Linked DNA regions of Thermosynechococcus vestitus BP-1. The protein of the gene in region 1 binds, or shares a complex with, the protein of each later gene. Links are inferred from orthologs where the notes say so. Each region holds a gene or a part of one and is shown on either strand. Other genes may lie near its edges. The genes, in order: mrdA and rodA.

Region 1 (3,202 bases):
TGGCACGGGCGGCTCGAAAACAATCAAAGCTATCGGGACGCACAAAAAAGACCAAGGAATGCTGTGCTGGCGACAGGTGATCAAGGGTGCGGCGAAACTGGGAGGTGGGTTTTTCTAGGGTATTAAAGAACTCGCCACCAAGGCGATCGCGGAGTTCAAAGTGGGTTTGCAAAATGGGTTTCTCTCCTTGGGGAACCAGACTCAAGCGTACATCGTAGTGGCGGGTACGGTAGCGAAAGGACTCTAGTTGTTCTTGAATTTGGCGAGGATGCGCAAAGGGATTGTCTGTCACCCGTCGCAGATGGCGGTCGATGGCCTCACTGGCTTGATCCACCTCAAGGGGCAGGGCACGATTTTCGCGGCACTCAAAGAAATACACCTGTTTGCGGGTTTCGCGGGCAATGGGGGTGCGCACAAGGGCGGGAGACACTGCCGCCGTCAAGCTCGCAAAGAGGCAAACAAAGATCATTACCCCTACAGTATTGGTGAGGACATCGAGGAACGAGTCCAGATTTTGACTGGGGGCTTGGACCTGGGGGCGGGGGCGCGATCGCTTCATGGAGCCGCAATATCCTGCAACACAGAGGCTTCTTCTAGGTTATAGGTTATCGGAATTCTCCATCGCTGGTCTTCGCCCATCTGATAGAGTGGCAATTGAATAGACCCAGAGATCAACTTCTCCTGCCTATGGCAATGCTAAAAACGCCCCCCCCTCGCTCCCTCACCTACCCAGCCTACGATCGCAGGGTTGGCAAACAGGGTCGGGCCTTGGTGTTGCTCTCAATTATGACGGTATTTTTGCTGGGGGGCATTGGCACTCGCCTGGCTTACCTACAAATTGTTGAGGGCGATCGCAACCGCCAGATGGCCGATGAAAACCGCATTCGCTTGATTCCCAAACCGCCAGAGCGGGGGAAGATTCTGGATCGCAAAGGGCGGATCTTGGCGGGAAATCAGTTCTCCTACTCCGTCTTTCTCTGGCCCCTGGCTGCTAAAAAGCCTGAATGGCCCCAGACGGTGAGAATTCTCTCGCGGGTGCTCAATATCCCCGCCAGTGAGATCGAAGCGCGGGTCAAACAAGCGGGGGTGAATTCCCCTTCGTTGATTCGCATTGCCCAAGGGATTAACCAAGGGCAAATTGTTGCCCTCGAAGAACACCGCAATTTCCTGACGGGGGTTGAAATTGACCGTGAAGCCCTGCGCTTTTATCCCCACGGCGAAACTGCCGCCCACATCATTGGCTACATTGGCGAACTGAATGAAGAGGAACTGGCAGCGCGGCGAGATCAGGGCTATCGCCTTGGGGATGTGATAGGCAAAATGGGCGTGGAAGCCACCTATGAAAAAGTACTGCGGGGAACTTGGGGCGGTCAGCAGGTGGAGGTGGATGGCCAAGGCAGAGTCATTCGCATTCTTGGGCAAAAGGTGGCGCGACCGGGGAATGACATTACCCTTTCGGTGGATTTAGACGTGCAAAAAGCGGCAGAAGCAGCCCTGGGCAGTCGACCGGGGGCGATCGTGGCGATGGATCCTCGCGATGGTTCGATTCTTGCCCTGGCCAGTTACCCTGCCTTTGACCCCAATTGGTTTGCTCGCCGTATGACCCAAGGTCAATGGGATGAGCTACAGCGGCGGCAATTTCCCTTTGTCAACCGTGCCCTCCAAGGATTCCCCCCCGCGAGTACCTTCAAGATTGTAACAACGGTGGCGGCCCTAGAGTCTGGGAAGTTCAGCCCTGATACGATTCTCATGACCTATCCTGCTCTGTATACAGGGGGCTTTGCCTTCCACGATTGGAATCGGGCAGGCTTCGGGCCTTTGGGCTTTGCGGGCGCCTTAGCTTGGAGCAGTAACACCTTTTTTGGTCAAGTCGCACGTGCCATTGGTCCTGAAACGCTGATTGAGTGGGCACGGCGCTTTGGCATGGGCACAAAAACGGGCATTGACTTACCGGGGGAAACAGCAGGCTTTGTCCCAGATCCCCAGTGGAAGCGGAAAACCTTTGGCGAAGGGTGGTACGACGGCGACACATTAATCACAGCCATTGGCCAAGGGGCATTGCAAGTGAGTCCGGTTCAAGCGGCGGTCATGTTTGCCGTGCCTGCGAATGGGGGCTATAAAGTGCGTCCGCACCTAATTGCTTCTGAAAATTCTGATCGCTGGCGACAGTCGTTGAATTTAAAGCCCTCTACCATACAGGTGCTCCGCCAAGGCTTACGACAGGTGGTGACCAATGGTACAGGAGCGGCTCTGAATATTTCTGAGGTGGCGATCGCTGGCAAAAGTGGCACGGGTGAAGATCCCCCCCGTCCTCACCACACCTGGTTTGGTGCCTACGCCCCTGCAGACAACCCTGAAATTGTCGTTGTCGCCTTTGCTGAAAACTCCGGTGGGGGTGGGGGGTCTGTGGCTGGGCCGATGGTGCTCAAAGTGATTCAAACCTACATGAAAATTCGCGATCGCTAGAAGATTGTCATTCCCCAAGCTTGCGCCTAGAATTTGAAGGAATGCGTGTGATGGGGGAAGTCATGATCGAGCAGCGCGTCATTACCCTTGGGCTGACACTGAGTCTATTGACAGTGAGTTGGGGAACTCGCCAGAGTCTTGCCGAAACTGTTCCAGTCGAGCCAGAAGTGGCTGCACCGATCCCTGTGAATCCTGTTCAACCAGTGGATAGTGCGCCTCTTGTATTCTCCACAGAACCCGTGGATCCACCCCCTGGTAGTGAACCCCTCGAACACCTGAGGCCCGCCCGCTCTATTCCCGTTGTCATCCAAGAACGCTCCACAGGCTGTCAAGCGATCGTTAGGGAGAGCATTCCCAACAACATTTGCCAAGCCCAAGGTACTCCACACCTCCCCACCCCCACTGCCCCCCGCCAACCCTCTGCTCCAGCCTTCCGTCGCCCTGTGGTTGCCGCCCAGCCAAAAAATGTTTTGCCATCTGCCCAAACGACTGCACCCGCCTATGTCCGTCAGCCCTTTCCAGGAGCGAATCCCTTGCGTTGGCTGACCGTCAACCGCCGCCAAATGCTCTTTCCCTTGCCGTTCCCGGTGCCCATTACCTCAACCTTCGGCTGGCGCATCCATCCCATTTTTGGCGATCGCCGCTTCCATTCGGGAACAGATTTGGGCGCTCCCCAAGGGACACCAGTGCTAGCAGTTTTTGATGGCCGCGTGGTTGAGTCCAACTGGCTAGGGGG
Region 2 (3,137 bases), 420 kb from region 1 along the record:
CGGGCCCGTTGCCCCGCTTGGCGCAGGAGTTGATTGATCTGCCAGACTTGGCTAGAAGTCAGGGGGGGAGAAGTCGTCATTTGAGATCCAGCCGTCCACTTTCCTTTAGTTTGGCGTTAAAGACCAGCGGCTCCTGTAGCGATCGCTGCCGTAGCTGTTCGAGAATCGCTGCTTCAACTCGCCGCGCCACCTGTTTCAGCAGTTTTGGTTGAGTGAGTGAGTCGGCACTGGCCCATGCACTGCGTTCGGCTTCGGTCATTTGCTCCTTGACATCAATGGCATTTTCCCACTGGCGGCGATCGCGATCGTTGCCTAGGGGCACAGTTCCCAATTCCGCTAGCCACTGCTGTTTCACGGTTTCTAGCCACGGGCGATCAGGGCGTTCAATGGCGATCGCCTTATAGCCACTACACCCTTGGGGACAGCGCACCAGGTGTTGTAGCAAACTCAGTCGCATATCCCGAGAATAGCCAATATACTGCACGCTGCCAGCCGCATCAAAAATGGCATAGAGACCGATCGCTCCCTTGAGATCAGGTGCCACACGACCTGAACCATCAATATAGGGATGGAGGGGCAATTCGGCCAAAGTCGGCGCCGGGAGGCTCATGTCGGCAGTGGTGGCTCGTTTTCGCGTGCTTCACCCTCAGTATGCCCTATCTCTGGATATGTGGTAGTGGGGGGATGGGGTGTGGGCCCGTTGGTGCAGCTCTTGGCAATAGTTAGTGCTGGTAATTGCAGCAACAGATTTTTGTCGCTTTTCCTGGTCCATTTCGATTTTTAGTTGACTGAGTTCCTTCTCCCGTTGATCTTGACGCTGTGTTACTGCCTGTGCCATCGCCAAAAAAACTTAGTCAAGGTCTGCCATGTTATCACTCTCGTCAAACGGGTCATCCTTGAGGGCGTGGGCGGCAAAGCATAGTGCCACTCAGGCTAAAATGGGAGTCTTGATCAAACCACCACTGTTCCAGCCTAGTGGGAACGAAGGATATTTGGCGATGTTTTGGACAACTCGGCTATGGCAACGCCGCTGGTCTGCTTGGCTCTATCCTTGGCGGGGGATGGATTGGCTACTTTTAATTGCAGTATGGTTGATTACGCTGTTGGGAGCAGTGGCCATTCACAGTGCTGAGCTGCACATTGGCGAAAAGGATGGCTTCCAACATCTGGCTATCGCGGGCCTGGGTACTATTTTGCTTTTCCTCCTGGCACGGGTGCCGACTTCGGTTCTTATCTCAGTCCACTGGTGGGTCTATGGCATTAGTTGTTTCCTCCTACTGGCTGTGAGCCTATTTGGCGTTGAAGCGAACGGTGCCCAGAGTTGGCTGCCCATTGCTGGCTTTAACCTCCAACCTTCTGAATTTGCCAAAATCTCGATCATTCTCACCCAGGCTGCCCTCCTCCAGCGGGTTCCTGCCCATGGCCTCAGCGGCATTCTACGGGTGTTTGCGGCCACAGCCTTGCCCCTCGGGTTGATTTTATCGGAACCCGATCTGGGTACTTCCCTGGTCTTTGCTGCCATCACCTTAGGAATGCTCTACTGGGCCAACGCCCGTTTGGGTTGGATTGTGCTGATGCTCTCCCCTTTGGTGGCAGCCATTCTCTTTGCCCTACCGCTGCCCTATGAACTAAACCTGGTGCTGTGGTTCCTGTGGACATTAGGGATGGGGGTTGTGGCATGGCAAAGCCTTCCGCTCGGTTGGATTGGGGCGATCGGTGGCATTGTTCTGAATCTTTCGGGGGCAGGGCTGGGGCAATTGCTGTGGAGCGTTCTCAAGGACTACCAAAAAGACCGCCTCTTGATGTTTTTAGACCCCGATAAGGATCCCTTAGGGGCAGGCTATCACCTCATCCAATCCCGCATTGCCATTGGGGCGGGTGGACTGTGGGGGCGAGGGCTATTTCACGGAACGCAGACGCAATTGGGGTTTATCCCTGAGCAGCACACGGACTTTATTTTTTCCGCAATCGGTGAGGAATTGGGTTTTTGGGGTGGCTTGCTGGTTTTAGGGCTGTTTTGGTTAATTGGGCTGCGGCTTCTACAAATTGCCAATAGTGCCCGTGATGATTTCGGCTCACTGCTGGCGATCGGCCTTTTTGCCATGTTGATGTTCCAAGCGGTGGTCAATATCGGCATGACCATCAACCTATTTCCGGTGACAGGCATTCCCTTGCCCTTCCTCAGCTATGGCCGTTCTGCCCTTTTGGCAACCTATATTGGGTTGGGGCTGGTACAAGCGGTGGCCAATCATCGCCCGCGATCGCGCTACTGAACTCAAGCACCCTTTGTTAAAATTCATGAAGATTGCCAATAGCCGTGAAATCCCATGAGCGAGTCCCCCGAATCCACGTCTTCCCCTACTGAGCAGCCCAGTTATGTCAAACTGGCCATGCGGAACATGGTGCGTAAGGGACGTAAATCCCTGACCCATTTTGCCCTCACCACTATCGGTCTGCTGGCGCTGTTGGTGGGCTTGTCTTACCTCACCCGTTAAGCAGAACCCACGGCTCCCATGACGGTCACCGTCTATCTAGAAGTCCATGATCCTGCCCTACCAGCCGAAGTAACAGCGCTTCCCTGGGAAAGGTGGTTTAGGACGTGGATGGCCATGGTTGAACCGACCCAAGGCAAGGTCTATGAGCTGACACTGCGCCTGACAACCGATGCCGCAATTCAGGCTCTGAATCAGCAGTATCGCGATCGCGACACCCCTACCGATGTGCTTGCCTTTGCCACTCGCGATGGGGCGTTGCCCCTTCCCCTTGGGGAACCCGAATACCTTGGGGACATCATTATTTCTGGCGACACTGCTCGTCGGCAAGCCGCAGAAAGTGGGCATACTCTCTCTATAGAGATAGCCTGGCTGGCCTGCCATGGCCTCCTCCACCTCCTGGGCTGGGATCACCCCGATGAAGCGGAACTGGCACGCATGCTTACACAGCAGGCTCAGTGTCTTGAGGCAGTGGGTCTTACGCCTCCTGCTGCCCTGCAATGATCCATTAGATACATAAGGAAAAGTTAAGAGGTGTGCTTAAATGGGAGCGTTAACAACTGCTGAAATTTTTCCTTTGAAGTGGATAAAATCTGGCGTCAATGCTTAGATACGCATGTTTGGTGTGATGGGTAACCTTATGAC

Evidence for each region.
Region 2: the proteins of mrdA (region 1) and rodA are in contact, whole or in part, in a crystal structure (PDB 6PL5), measured with the Thermus thermophilus proteins. The link is inferred for Thermosynechococcus vestitus BP-1 from one-to-one orthologs. Residues at the interface, in WP_223903432.1 of Thermus thermophilus: Arg4, Ile5, His6, Leu8, Ala9, Phe12, Ala15, Leu16, Leu19, Gly20, Arg22, Ala23, Trp24, Leu26, Gln27, Val28, Tyr31, Tyr34, Leu36, Leu43, Thr45, Asp47, Lys156, Gln157, Gly158, Ser160, Val184, Leu201, Glu202; in WP_223903423.1 of Thermus thermophilus: Phe161, Val165, Phe168, Val169, Leu172, Pro198, Tyr199, Glu202, Tyr211, Arg212, Asp213, Gln220, Val221, Gln223, Ser224, Ile226, Ala227, Ile228, Gly229, Ser230, Gly266, Phe267, Val270, Leu274, Tyr277, Gly278, Leu281, Phe285, Leu289, Arg297.

What each region holds. Positions count from the first base shown.
Region 1 is NC_004113.1:1,220,060-1,223,261, reverse strand. What follows is about bases 193-3,076. They hold mrdA (penicillin-binding protein 2), read left to right. Parts: upstream 193-687; coding sequence 688-2,466; downstream 2,467-3,076. Other genes in these bases: TLL_RS05985 (M23 family metallopeptidase), read left to right, coding at 2,529-3,076; TLL_RS05995 (hypothetical protein), read right to left, coding at 193-559. Also shown: more of TLL_RS05995, read right to left, coding at 1-192; more of TLL_RS05985, read left to right, coding at 3,077-3,202. UniProt on the Escherichia coli protein: Catalyzes cross-linking of the peptidoglycan cell wall. Responsible for the determination of the rod shape of the cell. Is probably required for lateral peptidoglycan synthesis and maintenance of the correct diameter during lateral and centripetal growth.
Region 2 is NC_004113.1:1,643,557-1,646,693, forward strand. The notes cover bases 317-3,135. They hold rodA (rod shape-determining protein RodA), read left to right. Parts: upstream 317-998; coding sequence 999-2,273; downstream 2,274-3,135. Other genes in these bases: TLL_RS08035 (GIY-YIG nuclease family protein), read right to left, coding at 317-610; TLL_RS08045 (DUF3285 domain-containing protein), read left to right, coding at 2,328-2,495; ybeY (rRNA maturation RNase YbeY), read left to right, coding at 2,514-2,996; TLL_RS08055 (diacylglycerol kinase family protein), read left to right, coding at 3,133-3,135. Outside these bases: TLL_RS08030 (hypothetical protein), read right to left, coding at 1-80; more of TLL_RS08035, read right to left, coding at 77-316; more of TLL_RS08055, read left to right, coding at 3,136-3,137. UniProt on the Escherichia coli protein: Peptidoglycan polymerase that is essential for cell wall elongation. Also required for the maintenance of the rod cell shape. Functions probably in conjunction with the penicillin-binding protein 2 (mrdA).